DNA from 3 places in the Mesorhizobium sp. P2_C5_2 genome. Region 3 is predicted to be linked to each of the others. Evidence: predicted binding sites of a transcription regulator. Region 3 holds the regulator's gene; each other region holds the start of a gene.
What was found. The regulator PhoB, encoded in region 3, activates phosphate uptake and scavenging genes when phosphate is short. The targets are predictions, from matches to a motif close to TGTCATNNANCTGTCAT.

Region 1: AC1D1B_RS05945 (alkaline phosphatase D family protein) is a predicted target of PhoB. The motif match lies at 2,080-2,096, and genes of this name have one in related genera.
Region 2: olsB (l-ornithine N(alpha)-acyltransferase) is a predicted target of PhoB. The motif match lies at 2,199-2,215, and genes of this name have one in related genera.

Annotation. Positions count from the first base shown of each region.
Region 1 is NZ_JBFUDV010000001.1:1,231,331-1,235,623, reverse strand. Features, by position in the region: gene AC1D1B_RS05950 (hypothetical protein) at 1-220, shown strand, start outside; gene AC1D1B_RS05945 (alkaline phosphatase D family protein) at 434-2,008, opposite strand; gene AC1D1B_RS05940 (MFS transporter) at 2,276-3,559, opposite strand; gene AC1D1B_RS05935 (TetR/AcrR family transcriptional regulator) at 3,633-4,250, shown strand.
Region 2 is NZ_JBFUDV010000009.1:59,287-63,579, forward strand. Features, by position in the region: gene AC1D1B_RS27845 (response regulator) at 1-2,103, shown strand, start outside; gene olsB (l-ornithine N(alpha)-acyltransferase) at 2,279-3,154, shown strand; gene AC1D1B_RS27855 (trimeric intracellular cation channel family protein) at 3,240-3,878, opposite strand; gene grpE (nucleotide exchange factor GrpE) at 3,979-4,293, opposite strand, start outside.
Region 3 is NZ_JBFUDV010000008.1:81,619-85,911, reverse strand. Features, by position in the region: gene pstA (phosphate ABC transporter permease PstA) at 1-757, shown strand, start outside; gene pstB (phosphate ABC transporter ATP-binding protein PstB) at 775-1,599, shown strand; gene phoU (phosphate signaling complex protein PhoU) at 1,641-2,345, shown strand; gene phoB (phosphate regulon transcriptional regulator PhoB) at 2,362-3,051, shown strand; gene AC1D1B_RS26800 (ROK family protein) at 3,082-4,293, opposite strand, start outside.

The DNA of each region.
Region 1 (4,293 bases), on a different contig from region 3:
ACTGGCGGCCAATGCCGCCCAGTCGGCCGCGACGCTGAAGGAAGCCAATCCCGCTTCGTCGTCCGACCAGACGGCCGAGCAGATGTTTGCCGACGCCCCCGATGGCGTCGACCCCGTGGTCACAGGCCCGGTCAGCGCCTCTTTCAAGCAGCGGCAGCAGGTTGCCGGCTGCGACAGTGCGGTTTGGCCGAAGATTCCGACGGTTTGCTACCCGGACTGAGGGGCGCTCTACTCCAAGCGCAGCGATCCTTCACGCCCCCCTCTGCCCTGCCGGGCATCTCCCCCTCAAGGGGGGAGATCGGATTGCGCATCGGCTTTCGCCAATTTCCAACGTTGCAGAACGAGCGGCAAGGTCGAGGCTCCCAATCTCCCCCCTTGAGGGGGAGATGTCCGGCAGGACAGAGGGGGGCGCCGTCCCGCCGGCCTATCCAGTCTACGCCGAGCGCACCGGATCCAACGTCACCTTGTAAAGCTGGTTGTCATCGCGGTCCATCAGCCGCACCGTCAGCTGCTCGCTGGCGCCTGAAATATCCACCAGCCCGAAGAACTGCAGCCCGGCCGATGGCGGCAGGTTCTGGCCCTGTTCGGCGGTCGGCGCCTTGATGAACTTCAGCTCCGGGCCGAAGGTCATGTCGAAATCGTTGGGGCCGAACGTGCCGGCATGGATCGGGCCGGAGACGAATTCCCAGAACGGATTGAAATCCTGGAACTGCGCCTTGTCGGGGTTGTAGTAATGCGCCGCCGTGTAATGCACGTCGGCGGTCAGCCACACCGTGTTGGTGATGCCGGCGTTCTTGATGTAGCGCAACAGGTCGGCGATCTCGAGCTCACGACCCTTGGGCAGGCCATTGTCGCCATTGCTGACCGCTTCCGCACCCACCTTCTTGGTGCCGTCGTCCCAGACGACGAGGCCGAGCGGCATGTCTGCGGCGATGATCTTCCAGGTCGCCTTGGAATTGGCCAGCTCGCGCTTCAGCCATTTCGTCTGCTGTTCGCCGAGAATGCGCGATTCCGGCGTCATCGTGTCCTGCATGTCCGGGCCGTTCGGGCCGCGATAGGAGCGCATGTCGAGGAAGAACACGTCGAGCAGCGGCCCGTGGGATATCTTGCGGTAGACGCGGCCGGGCTCCGACGGCTCGTAGCGGATCGTCGTCATCTCATGGAAGGCGCGCGCCGCACGCGCCGCCAGCACATGGATGGATTTTTCGGTGTAGCGGCTGTCGGCGCTCAGATTCTTCGAATCCGACCAGTTGTTCAGCACTTCGTGGTCGTCCCACTGGTAGAAGGTCGGGCAGATGGCGCTCAGGGCGAGAACGTGTCTGTCCATCATGTTGTACTTCCACTGGTCGCGGTACTCGTCCAGCGTCTCGGCAACCTTGCGCTTGCCGTCGATGAGGACGACGTTCTTCCACTTGCCACCGCCGGGCAGGTCAACTTCATCCTTCATGGCGCCATCGGCATAGATCGTGTCGCCGGAATGCAGGAAGAAGTCGGGCGTGTGCCTGGCGATGGTGGCATAGGTCTTCATGCCGGTCTCGTCGATGCCCCAGCCCTGGCCGGCCGTGTCGCCAGACCAGGCGAATTTGATGTCGCGCTTCGAGGCGGGTGCTGTGCGGAAGCGGCCGACGATCGGCTCGGAGACGACATTGATGTCGGCGAGGTCGGCGGCCGTCATGCGGTAGAAGATGTCCTGGTCGGAAGCGAGGTCGGTAAGCAGGCGCTTGACCGTAAAATCGCTGGCCGGCGATGTATCGAGCGGCGCCAGCCGGGTGGCGTTGGCGAAATTCTCCGTCGACGACACTTCGAACATGACGCGCGAGGGACGATCGGTGCGCGTCCACACCATGCCGCTCGAGGCATCGACATCGCCGGACTGGACGCCATGGGTGAAGGCCGGGCGCTGGCTGGCGCGCGAATAATAGGGCAAAGCGAGCCCCGATGCGCCGAGCAGCCCGGCCGCACTCGCTGATGTGACGAAAGCGCGGCGGGTCAACGAAAGCTTGTTCATGGCTGTCTCCTGATGGCTTGAACGTCCGCCACCAAGCTCCAGCCTCAATGTTTCAGCCGCATCTCGGAAAGATGAAGTTTTGATAACAGTGAACAGGTGATCTCCCCCCTTGAGGGGGAGATGTCGCCGAAGGCGACAGAGGGGTCGCTGCGCGTGGAGCGCCAACCTCTTGCGCCTACGATGAAGGGGTCGAGCCCGGTCGAACCGACCCCCTCTGGCCGCTTCGCGGCCATCTCCCCATCGAGGGGGGAGATAAGCGCCGCGCCCTTAAGCCGCCTGCGGCTCCGGATCGAACGCCGGCTTGCTCGTATTGATCAGCAACGACAGACAAGCAGCCACAATCGCCGTCATGCCGGCAATCAGGAAGGCCAGTTCGTAATTGCCTTGCAACTCGCGCATGGTGCCGCCGAAGGCGGCGGCGGTGGCGGCGCCGACCTGATGGCCGGCGACGATCCAGCCGAAGACGATCGGACCACTGCGGTCGCCGAAGGCTTCGTTGGCAAGCCGCAGTGTCGGCGGCACGGTGGCGATCCAGTCGAGACCGTAGAGCACGGCGAAGATGATCAGGCTGGTCGCCGAGAAGCCGGAATAAGGCAGGTAGATCAGCGACAGGCCGCGAATGCCGTAATAGACGCCGAGCAGCTTGCGCGGGTCGAAACGGTCGGTGAGCCAGCCCGACAGCGTCGTGCCGATAAGGTCGAAAATGCCCATCAGCGACAGCAGGCCGGCGGCCTGCACCTCGCCGATACCCATATCGCCGCAGAAGGAGATCAGATGCGTGCCGACCAGCCCGTTGGTGGTGAAGCCGCAGATGAAGAAGGTGGCGAACAGATACCAGAAGACGCGAGTGCCGGCGGCGCGGCGCAGCGTGTTCAGCGTATGCGCCAGGAAATTGCCTTGCGAGGCCGGCGACACCGGCGGCACGTCATCGGCCTCGGCGCCATAGCGCACCATGCCGATCGATGCCGGACGCTCCGGCACCAGCAGCCAGACCAGCGGCAGCAGACAGGCGGTGGCGACAGAGACGGCAATGGCAACCGGCTGCCAGCCGCCGGACTGGGCGAGCGAGGCGAGCAACGGCAGGAACACCAGCAGGCCGGTGGCGCTGGAGGCCGACATCAGTCCCATGACAAGACCGCGATTGGTCTTGAACCAGCGATTAACGATGGTGGCGCCGAGCACGGTAGCGACCGCGCCGGAGCCGATGCCGGAAAACACGCCCCAGGTGAGGAACAGGTGCCAGGGCTCGGTCATCAGCAGGCTGAGCGCGGTCGACGCCGACATGATCACGAGCGAGGCAAGCAGCGTGCGGCGCAGACCGATCCGCTCCATCAGTGCGGCGGCGAACGGCCCGGTCAGGCCGTAGAGGAAGATGCCGATTGCGGCGGCAATCGAAACGGTATCGCGCCCCCAGCCGAAGCTCTTATCCAACGGCAGCATCATCACGGAGGGTGCAGAACGAAGCCCGGCTGCGATCAGCAGGCAAAGGAAGATCACACCGACCACGACGAAAGCGTAGCGCTGGCCAAAGGGACGGGATTGAGCTATCATGTTACTGACCGGTACGTTGCAGGGTGAGGAGATGTATACGTACCGATCGGTAACACGTCAATCGAGTCATACCATGCCAACGGACAAAAATATTGAACTGATCATCAGCGACAGTCATGTAGCGTCGCCGCCCAAGGCCGCCAAGAAGATCCTCGACGTGGCGTATGACCTGTTCTACCGGCGCGGCATCAGGGCGATCGGCGTCGACGAGATCGTCAAGCGCGCCGGCGTCACCAAGCCCAGCCTCTACCGCAGCTTTCCCTCCAAGGATGAGTTGGCCGCCTCCTATCTCCGGCAATACGACCGAGAATATTGGGAGCGTTTCGACGAAGCCGTGGCCGCCCATCCCGGCGATCCGCGCGCGCAGCTGAGTGCTTTCCTGACACGCGTCGGCAAGCGCACGCAAAGACCGGACTATCGCGGCTGCGGCATGACCAACGCAGCGGTGGAATACCCCGAACACGGCCATCCGGCGCGCGTCGTCAGCGAAGCCAACAAGCAGGAACTGCGCCGCCGCCTGCGCGCTATGGCAGTGGCGATGGGCGCCGAAGATGCCGACACGCTCGGCGACGGCCTGCTGCTGCTGATCGAAGGCGCCTATATCAGCGGCCAGTTGTTTGGCCTTGGCGGACCTGCCGCATCGGTCGCCCGCAACGCCGATTTGTTAATTGAGGCCAGCTTGAAGAAATAACATTTTCGAACGTTGGCGCCGCCCCTCACCTGCCTGCCGGCAT
Region 2 (4,293 bases), on a different contig from region 3:
ACCGGCGCGCCGATCTTCATCACGATCGGCCTGCTGGTGACAGGCCTCGCCGGCGTCGCCATGCATCTGCGCGGCCGCCGCACCGTACACCGCGCGAACGCCTTGCTCGACGAAACCGCCGCCCGCAGCCGCGCCGAGATCGAGACGTTGGCCGACCGTATGTGGGAGATGCAGGAGAGCGAGGAGCGTTTTCGCGGGCTGATCGATGCGCTCGGCGATCTCGTCGTCCACCGCGACCGCGACGGCAACATCGTCTATGCCAACAAGGTTTTCGCCGGCCTCGTCGGAACCGATCAGCGCGATCTTGCCGGCAGGACGCTGGCTGACCTCGGCATCGATGTCGGTGTCGTTCCCGACGCCGCCTTTTCCGATCACGAATGCCTGAGTTCCACCGACGTCTCCATCCGCACGCCGAACGGTCCGCGCTGGTTTTCGTGGATCGAACTGTCGGTGCGCGACAAGGATAGCGGCGCCGTCTCGCACCGGGCGATTGCCCGCGACATCACCGCCCGCAAGCGCGCCGAATCTTCGCTGATTACAGCGCGCGAGCGCGCCGAATATGCCAGCCAGGCCAAGTCGCGCTTCCTCGCCACAGTCAGCCATGAGATCCGCACGCCGATGAACGGCATCATGGGCATGGCCAAGCTTCTGGCCGACACCAATCTCTCGCCGGAGCAGCGCACCTATGTCGCCGCCGTCTCGACCTCGGCCAGCGCCCTTTTGGCGCTGATCGAGGATTTGCTCGATTACTCCAAGATCGAGGCCGGCCGCTTCGACCCGGAGCCGCAGCCAACATCGCTGCGCGAGGTTGCCGACAACATCATCGAACTGATGGCGGCGAAAGCCTTCGCCAAGAACATTGGCCTCGGCTGTCATGTCGAACCCGACGTGCCGCAGATGATCATGGCCGATCCCGGCAGGGTCAGGCAGGTGCTGCTCAACCTCATCGGCAATGCGATCAAGTTCACCGACACCGGCGGTGTGCTGGTCTCGGTTGCGCGGGTCCGCACCGAGACCAGCGACCGCATCTGCTTCACCGTCGCCGACACCGGCCCTGGCCTGCGCGAAGAGGACATGGAACGCATCTTCGAGGAATTCGAACAGTCCGACGGCACCTCGACCCGCACCCATGGCGGCGCCGGCCTCGGCCTTGCCATATCGAGGCGCCTGGCGACGGCCATGGGCGGCGCCATTTCGGTGTCGAGCCGGCTTGGCGAGGGATCGGAATTCGTCTTCGAGCTCCCGGCCACAGGGGCCACCGAAGCGCCGCAGAACCGGCAGAATATCCTCGCTGGCCGGCGCGCCGTGATCGTGTCGAAGAACGCTGTCGAGGCCAATGCCATAGCCCGCACCATCCGCGCCCATGGCGGCGCTATCGACCTCGCTACAACTGCTCCTCAGGCAGCGCCGTTCGCCGAACACTGCGACGCGCTGTTTATCGACGCCGCCATGGAAGACAGCGACGGCAGGCTGCTCAAGCGCCTGCGCCAGAGCGGCTTTGCCGATTGTGAGGCGATCACGCTGATCGCGCCGACCGACCGCGGCATGCTTGGCGAATTCCGCGCCAGCGGCTACGCCACCTTCCTGGCAAGGCCAGTGCGCGGCGAAACGCTGATGCGCGTGCTGTTGACCAGCCATGCCCCTGCTTTGCCCCTGCCCAAGAAGCCGGAAAAAAGCGGGGCCGCGTCGCATCGGGCTGTTGGCGGACGCCAGCATGGCCTGTCGGTGTTGATCGCCGAAGACAACGATATCAACGCCATGCTGGCCCGCGCCACGCTTTTGAAGGCAGGGCATCGGGTCAAGGTTGTTGGCAACGGCAAGGCGGCCGTCGAGGCGGTCACCGAAGCCGGAATGAAACACCGCTTCGACGTGGTGCTGATGGATTTGCACATGCCGGTGATGGACGGGCTGGATGCGATTGCCGCCATCCGCCGGCACGAGGAAGAAATGGCCGTGCCGCCGGTTCCGATCATGGTGCTGTCGGCCGACAGCCAGGAAAAGACCCGCCACACAGTGCTCGCCCATGGCGCCAGCGGCTTCGTCACCAAGCCGCTCGACCCCGACGCGCTGGTCCATGCCGTCGAGGGCCAGGTGGCCGCCTGAGGCCGTCCTGGCGGCCCCTCCCCATCGCGTAAGGTAGCCGGTTGAGGGTTTTCGCCAGCCGACGAAGTATTGCCCGTAACGCCGTATCACGGTACTGTCACAATCCTGTTGCACCTACACCGTATCCCCGTGCCAAGAGGGATGGCTCGAAGGAGAATCACTCGTGCATACAGTTATGCCGGAATGTGACACTCGGCCCAACGCGGGCGGCGCTTTGCTCGCCGCGCGGAACGCCGATGCCGTCGCAACAGGCGCTCCGCTGGGCCGGATCGGCAATCTCGAAGTGCGGCTTGCCCGCAACGAGGCCGAGATCGCTGCCGCGCAGGAAGTGCGCTACCGGGTATTTTATGACGAGCTCGGCGCCAGGAAGGATCTGTTCCAGGCGCAGGACCGGCGCGACGCCGACCGTTTCGACCCCCTCTGCGACCATCTGCTGGTGCTCGACACCTCGATCTCCGGTCCCGAGCACCGCCGCATCGTCGGCACGTACCGCCTGCTGCGGCAAGAAATCGCAGCGACTGCCGGCGGCTTCTATTCCGAAGGCGAATTCGAGCTGACCAAGCTCATTGCCCGGCATCCCGGCCAGCGCTTCCTCGAACTCGGCCGCTCCTGCGTTCTTAAGGAATACCGCTCCAAGCGCACCATCGAAGCGCTGTGGCAAGGCATCTGGGCCTACATCAAGCACTATGAGATCGGCGTGATGACCGGCTGCGCCTCGTTCCACGGCACGGTGCCGGCGGCGCATGCAGAGGCGCTCACCTACCTTGCCCATCACTGCCGCACCAATTCGGCCTGGGATGTGCGGGCTGTCTCCGGGCGCTATTGCTCGATGGATCTGATGCCGATCGAGGCGGTCAACGCCAAGGCGGCGATTGCGGCCATGCCGCCGCTGGTCAAAGGCTATCTGCGCGTCGGCGCCCGCATCGGCGACGGCTGCGTCATCGACCGTGAATTCTCCACCGTCGATGTGTTCGTGGTGATGCCGGTCAAGGAGATCGGCGCCCGCTACGTCAACTATTATGGCGGCGAAGCCCAGCGCTTTGCGGCGTGATAGCGAATAGCGAATAGCGAATAGAAAGTTGCGCGGGCCTTGTCCCGTTCAACTATTCGCTACTCCCTATTCGCTATTCGCTTCTTCACGGAATATCCTCCGGCCGCCGCCCCGGGCGACTCTTGTAGGACGGAAACGTCCAGCCGAATTTGAGCGCGCCGCCGCGCACCAGGAAAGCCGCGACAAAACCGGCGATATCAGAGGCGAGCGGCGGCAGACCGGCAAGATCGCCAAGCGTATAAAGGCCGGCGCCCGCGAGCGCCGCGCTGACGTAGATTTCGGGCCGAAGCAGCACCGATGGCTCGCCGGCCAGCAGATCGCGCAGGATGCCGCCAAATGTGGCGGTCAGCACGCCCATAATGACGGAGACAACCGGCGAGCCGGTGATCGCCAACCCTTTGGCCGCGCCCATCACCGAAAAGGCGGCCAATCCGATGGCATCGAGCCAGAGCAGCCATTTCCAGCGGGATTCGACACGGTGAGCGATGAAGAAGACCAGCACCGCAACCACTGCGCAGATCAGTACATAGCCGGAGTTGGCGACCCAAAAGACGGGCAGGTTGAGGATGACATCGCGCAGCGTACCGCCGCCGATGCCGGTGACGCTGGCCAGGAACAGCAAGCCGATAATGTCGAGCTGCTTGCGCGAAGCCGCAAGCGCCCCGGTCGCGGCAAAGACGGCGACGCCGGCATAGTCGAGGAGGTCGATGGCGTTTAAGGGCATGAGGCAATAGGGATTAGGAATTGGGGGAAGTATGAATAACACGAAGCCGCGCGATTGATACGCCTGCCTGTTCCCTACTGCCTACCTGCCTACTGCCTAATCACGCATCCCTCTCGGCCTCATCGTTCACCGGACCCGGCTCGACCGGCGCCTCGGCGGCCGCGATCTTGGGGCCGCCCTTGGCGACGCCGACCATGGCTGGCCGCAGCACCCGCTCGCCGATCGAATAGCCCGGCTGCACGACCTGGACCACGGTGTTGGCTGGCACGTCGGGATTGGGCACCTCGAACATCGCCTGGTGGAAATTCGGGTCGAACTTCTCACCTTCCGGCGTCAGTTTCTTCACGCCATGCCGCTCGAGCGCGGAAAGCATGGCGCGCTCGGTCAGGTCGACACCCTCGATCAGCGCCTTGAA
Region 3 (4,293 bases):
GCTCAAGGCCGATGGCGTGATGGCCGAGCATTTCAACACCGGCCTGTTCACCTATGGCGCTTCCAGCCGCCCGGAAACGTCGGGCATGGGCGTGGCCATCATCGGCTCGTTCTACATGATGGTGATCGTGCTGCTCCTGGCGCTGCCGATCGGCGTCGCCGCCTCCATCTATCTCGAGGAATTCGCCAAGAAGAACCGCTTCACTGACCTGATCGAAGTCAACATCAACAATCTGGCGGCGGTGCCGTCGATCGTCTTCGGTCTGCTTGGCCTTGCGGTGTTCATCAACTTTCTCGGCATGCCGCGCTCGGCCGCCTTTGTCGGCGGCCTGGTGCTGACGCTGATGACACTGCCGACCATCATCATCGCCACGCGCGCAGCCCTTGCCGCCGTGCCGCCGTCGATCCGCTCGGCAGCGCTTGGGCTTGGCGCCTCGAAGATGCAGATGGTGTTTCAGCACATACTGCCGCTTGCCGCACCCGGCATCCTGACCGGCACCATCATCGGCCTGGCGCGTGCGCTCGGCGAGACAGCACCGCTGCTTCTGATCGGCATGGTCGCCTTCGTCGCCGACTATCCGAAGACGCCTTTCGATCCGGCGACCGCGCTGCCGGTGCAGATCTACATGTGGGCAAACGAGGCCGAACGCGCTTTTGTCGAGCGCATGTCGGGCGCCATCATCATCCTGCTCGTCTTCCTCATGGCCATGAACATCACCGCGATCGTGCTTCGGCGCCGGTTCGAGCGGCGCTGGTAGAAAAAAGGCAATTTGGTATGAACATCATGACCGAACAGTCCCTTGAAAACGCAGTGGGCGACAAAATGAACGCCAAGTCGAACGAAGTCATCAAGATGCGCGGCGACAAGGTCGGCGTCTTCTACGGCGAGAAGCAGGCGCTGTTCGACGTCAATCTCGACGTCCGCCAGAACCAGGTGACGGCGCTGATCGGCCCGTCCGGCTGCGGCAAGTCGACCTTCCTGCGCTGCCTCAACCGCATGAACGACACCATCGATTCGGCGCGGGTGACGGGCAAGATCACGCTGGACGAGGACGACATCTACGACAAGAACATCGACGTCGTCGAACTCCGCGCCCGCGTCGGCATGGTGTTCCAGAAGCCCAATCCGTTCCCGAAGTCGATCTACGAGAATGTCGCCTACGGCCCGCGCATCCACGGGCTGGCCAAGCGCAAGTCCGACATGGACCAGATCGTCGAATCCAGCCTGAAGAAGGCGGCGATCTGGAATGAGGTCAAGGACCGCCTGCAGGAGCCCGGCACCGGCCTGTCCGGCGGCCAGCAGCAGCGCCTGTGCATCGCGCGCGCCATCGCCGTGTCGCCGGAAGTGATTCTGATGGACGAGCCCTGCTCGGCGCTCGACCCGATCGCCACAGCCCGCGTCGAGGAACTGATCGACGAACTGCGCCAGAACTACACGATCGTCATCGTCACCCACTCGATGCAGCAGGCGGCGCGCGTGTCGCAGCGCACGGCGATGTTCCATCTCGGCTATCTGGTCGAAGAGGGCGCCACCGACAAGATGTTCACCAACCCCGACGACAAGCGCACCCAGGACTATATTACCGGCCGCTTCGGCTGAGCCGTCCAGCGGTTGAATTTTCAGGCACGAGGACCAGGATCATGGGTGAACATACCGTCGCCTCCTTCGATGAAGAACTGGGGCAGATCAGCAAGCTGATCCGCGACATGGGCGATCTGGCCGGCTCGATGGTCAGCGGCTCGACCAGGGCGCTGCTCACTTCGGACAACGCGCTGGCGCAGCGTGTCGTCTCCGACGACGCCATCATGGACGCGCGCCAGCGTGAACTGGACGACCGCGCCATCACGCTCATCGCCAAGCGCCAGCCGATGGCCAACGATCTGCGCGCCGTGGTTGGCTCGATCCGCATGGCCGGCGACCTTGAGCGCATCGGCGATCTCGCCAAGAACATCGCCAAGCGCGTCGGCACCGTTGGCCTCAGCGTCACACCGCGCGACCTGTCGCATTCCATCGATGCGATGGCGCAGCTGGTGCTGATCCAGGTTCAAAGCGTTGTCGAGGAGTATGCTGCCGCCGATGCCGCGGCGCTGGCGAAACTCCGGAATGACGACGAGCGCATCGACGTCAAATACACGTCCGTGTTTCGCGAACTCTTGACCTACATGATGGAAGACCCGCGCAACATCACCGCCTGCACGCATCTCCTGTTCTGCGCCAAGAATCTGGAGCGCATCGGCGATCATGTCACCAACATCGCTGAAAATGCGTACTATGTGCTGACCGGCCAGCAATTGCCCGCCAATCGCCCGAAGCAGGACGAGACGGCGATGGCCACGTCGGCCTGACAAGGGTGAACTGCTGATGATTGCGCCACGCATCATGGTCGTGGAGGATGAGGAGCCGCTAGGCGTGCTCCTCCGCTACAACCTCGAATCCGAAGGCTACCAGGTCGAAGTGGTGACACGCGGCGATGAGGCCGAGATTCGGCTGCAGGAAAACGTGCCCGATCTGCTGGTGCTCGACTGGATGGTGCCGGCAGTGTCCGGCATCGAGCTCTGCCGACGGCTGCGGATGCGGCCCGAGACCGAACGGCTGCCGATCATCATGCTGACCGCGCGCGGTGAAGAAAGCGATCGCGTGCGCGGTCTCTCCACCGGCGCCGACGACTACCTGGTGAAACCATTCTCGACGCCCGAGTTCATGGCACGCGTCAAGGCGCTCCTGCGCCGCGCCAAGCCGGAAGTCCTGTCCAGCGTGCTCAAGGTCGGCGACATCGTGCTCGACCGTGAATCGCACCGCGTCTACCGCAAGAAGAGCGAGATCCGGCTCGGGCCGACCGAGTTCCGCCTGCTCGAGTTCATGATGCGCCATCCCGGCCGGGTGTTCTCGCGCAGCCAGCTGCTCGACAATGTCTGGGGCGAGACGATCTATATCGACGAGCGTACCGTGGACGTGCATGTCGGCCGCCTGCGCAAGGCGGTCAACAATGGCCGCATGCCTGACGTGATCCGCACCATCCGCGGCGCCGGCTACGCCATCCGCGAAGACTAGGCCGCGCCGTGCCGCGCCGTTGCCGGCCTCTCAGGCGACATGTTTGCCGGTCTTCGACTGAATCCCCGGCGCGAAAATCTCCTGGTCGACGAAGCCGAGGGCGCGCATGGCGCAGCCTTCGCGGATCAGCGGCAGTTCGTTGGGCTCGGTGTCGAAGGAGATCGACTTCGAGTGCTGGCCGCCGGCAGTCTGGGCGATCGCTTCGCGCAGCGCCGGTTCGATCAGGTCGAAGGCGGCGGCGCTGACCCCGACCATGGCGACAGGTGCGGGATCGATCAGCGCGAACAGGCTGCCAAGGCCGAAGCCGAGCGCTTCGCCGGCCTTGCGGTAGGCTTCCCGCTCCGGGCCGTCGGTCTCCCGGGCGCGCGCGGCAAGCGCGCGCATATCAGCGTCGCCGACATCGACCGGTTCGGCGTCCTCGCTCATCATTTTGGCGCTGCGCCAGATGGCGTAGTTGCCGGCATAGGCCTCGACGCAGCCGCGCCGCCCGCAACGGCAGAGCGCGCCGCCCGGACGGTGGATCATGTGGCCGAACTCGCCGCCAGACGAATGGGTGCCGGTGAACAGTTCGCCTTTCAGCACCAGCCCCATGCCGATACCGTGCGAGAGGAGGATAGCGATGAAATCGTCGCGGTAGCGCTCGGGCTGGCGCCATTGCAGCGCCACCGCCATCATGTTGCAGTCGTTCTCCATGGTGGCCGGAATGCCGAATTCCGCTTCCAGTATATCGGCGAAGGCAATGTCGGTCAGCGGCGTGATCGGCGACCACAGCATGGCGCGCGCCTGCGAATCGGTGATGCCCTGGATGCCCATGGCAATGCGGGCGATGCTTTGGACATCGAGGTCGGGATCCTCGAGCCGCCGCCGCACGATTGCCGTGCATTCGCCGATCAGCTCGTCGCGCGGCATGGTCAGCGTGTCCAGCCGGCGCTGCTCCTCGGCGACCACGTGGCCGGCATAGTCGATGACGGTGACGGAGAGGAAGTTCAGCGACAGCACCACGGTCATCACGGCCGCTGCTTCCGGGTTGAGGCCCAGGCCGACCTGCGGCCGGCCGCGCTTCAGCGCAACGGTCTCGCCAGGTTTGCTCTCGGCCAGTATGCCTTCCTGAATCAAATCAGACGAGATCGCCGATATGGTCGAATGGCTGAGGCCTGTCGTTGCGGCAATCTCCGTTCGCGACGGCTGGCCGGCCCGGCGCACGGCCGAAATCACCATCGCACGGTTGCGACGGCGCAGATC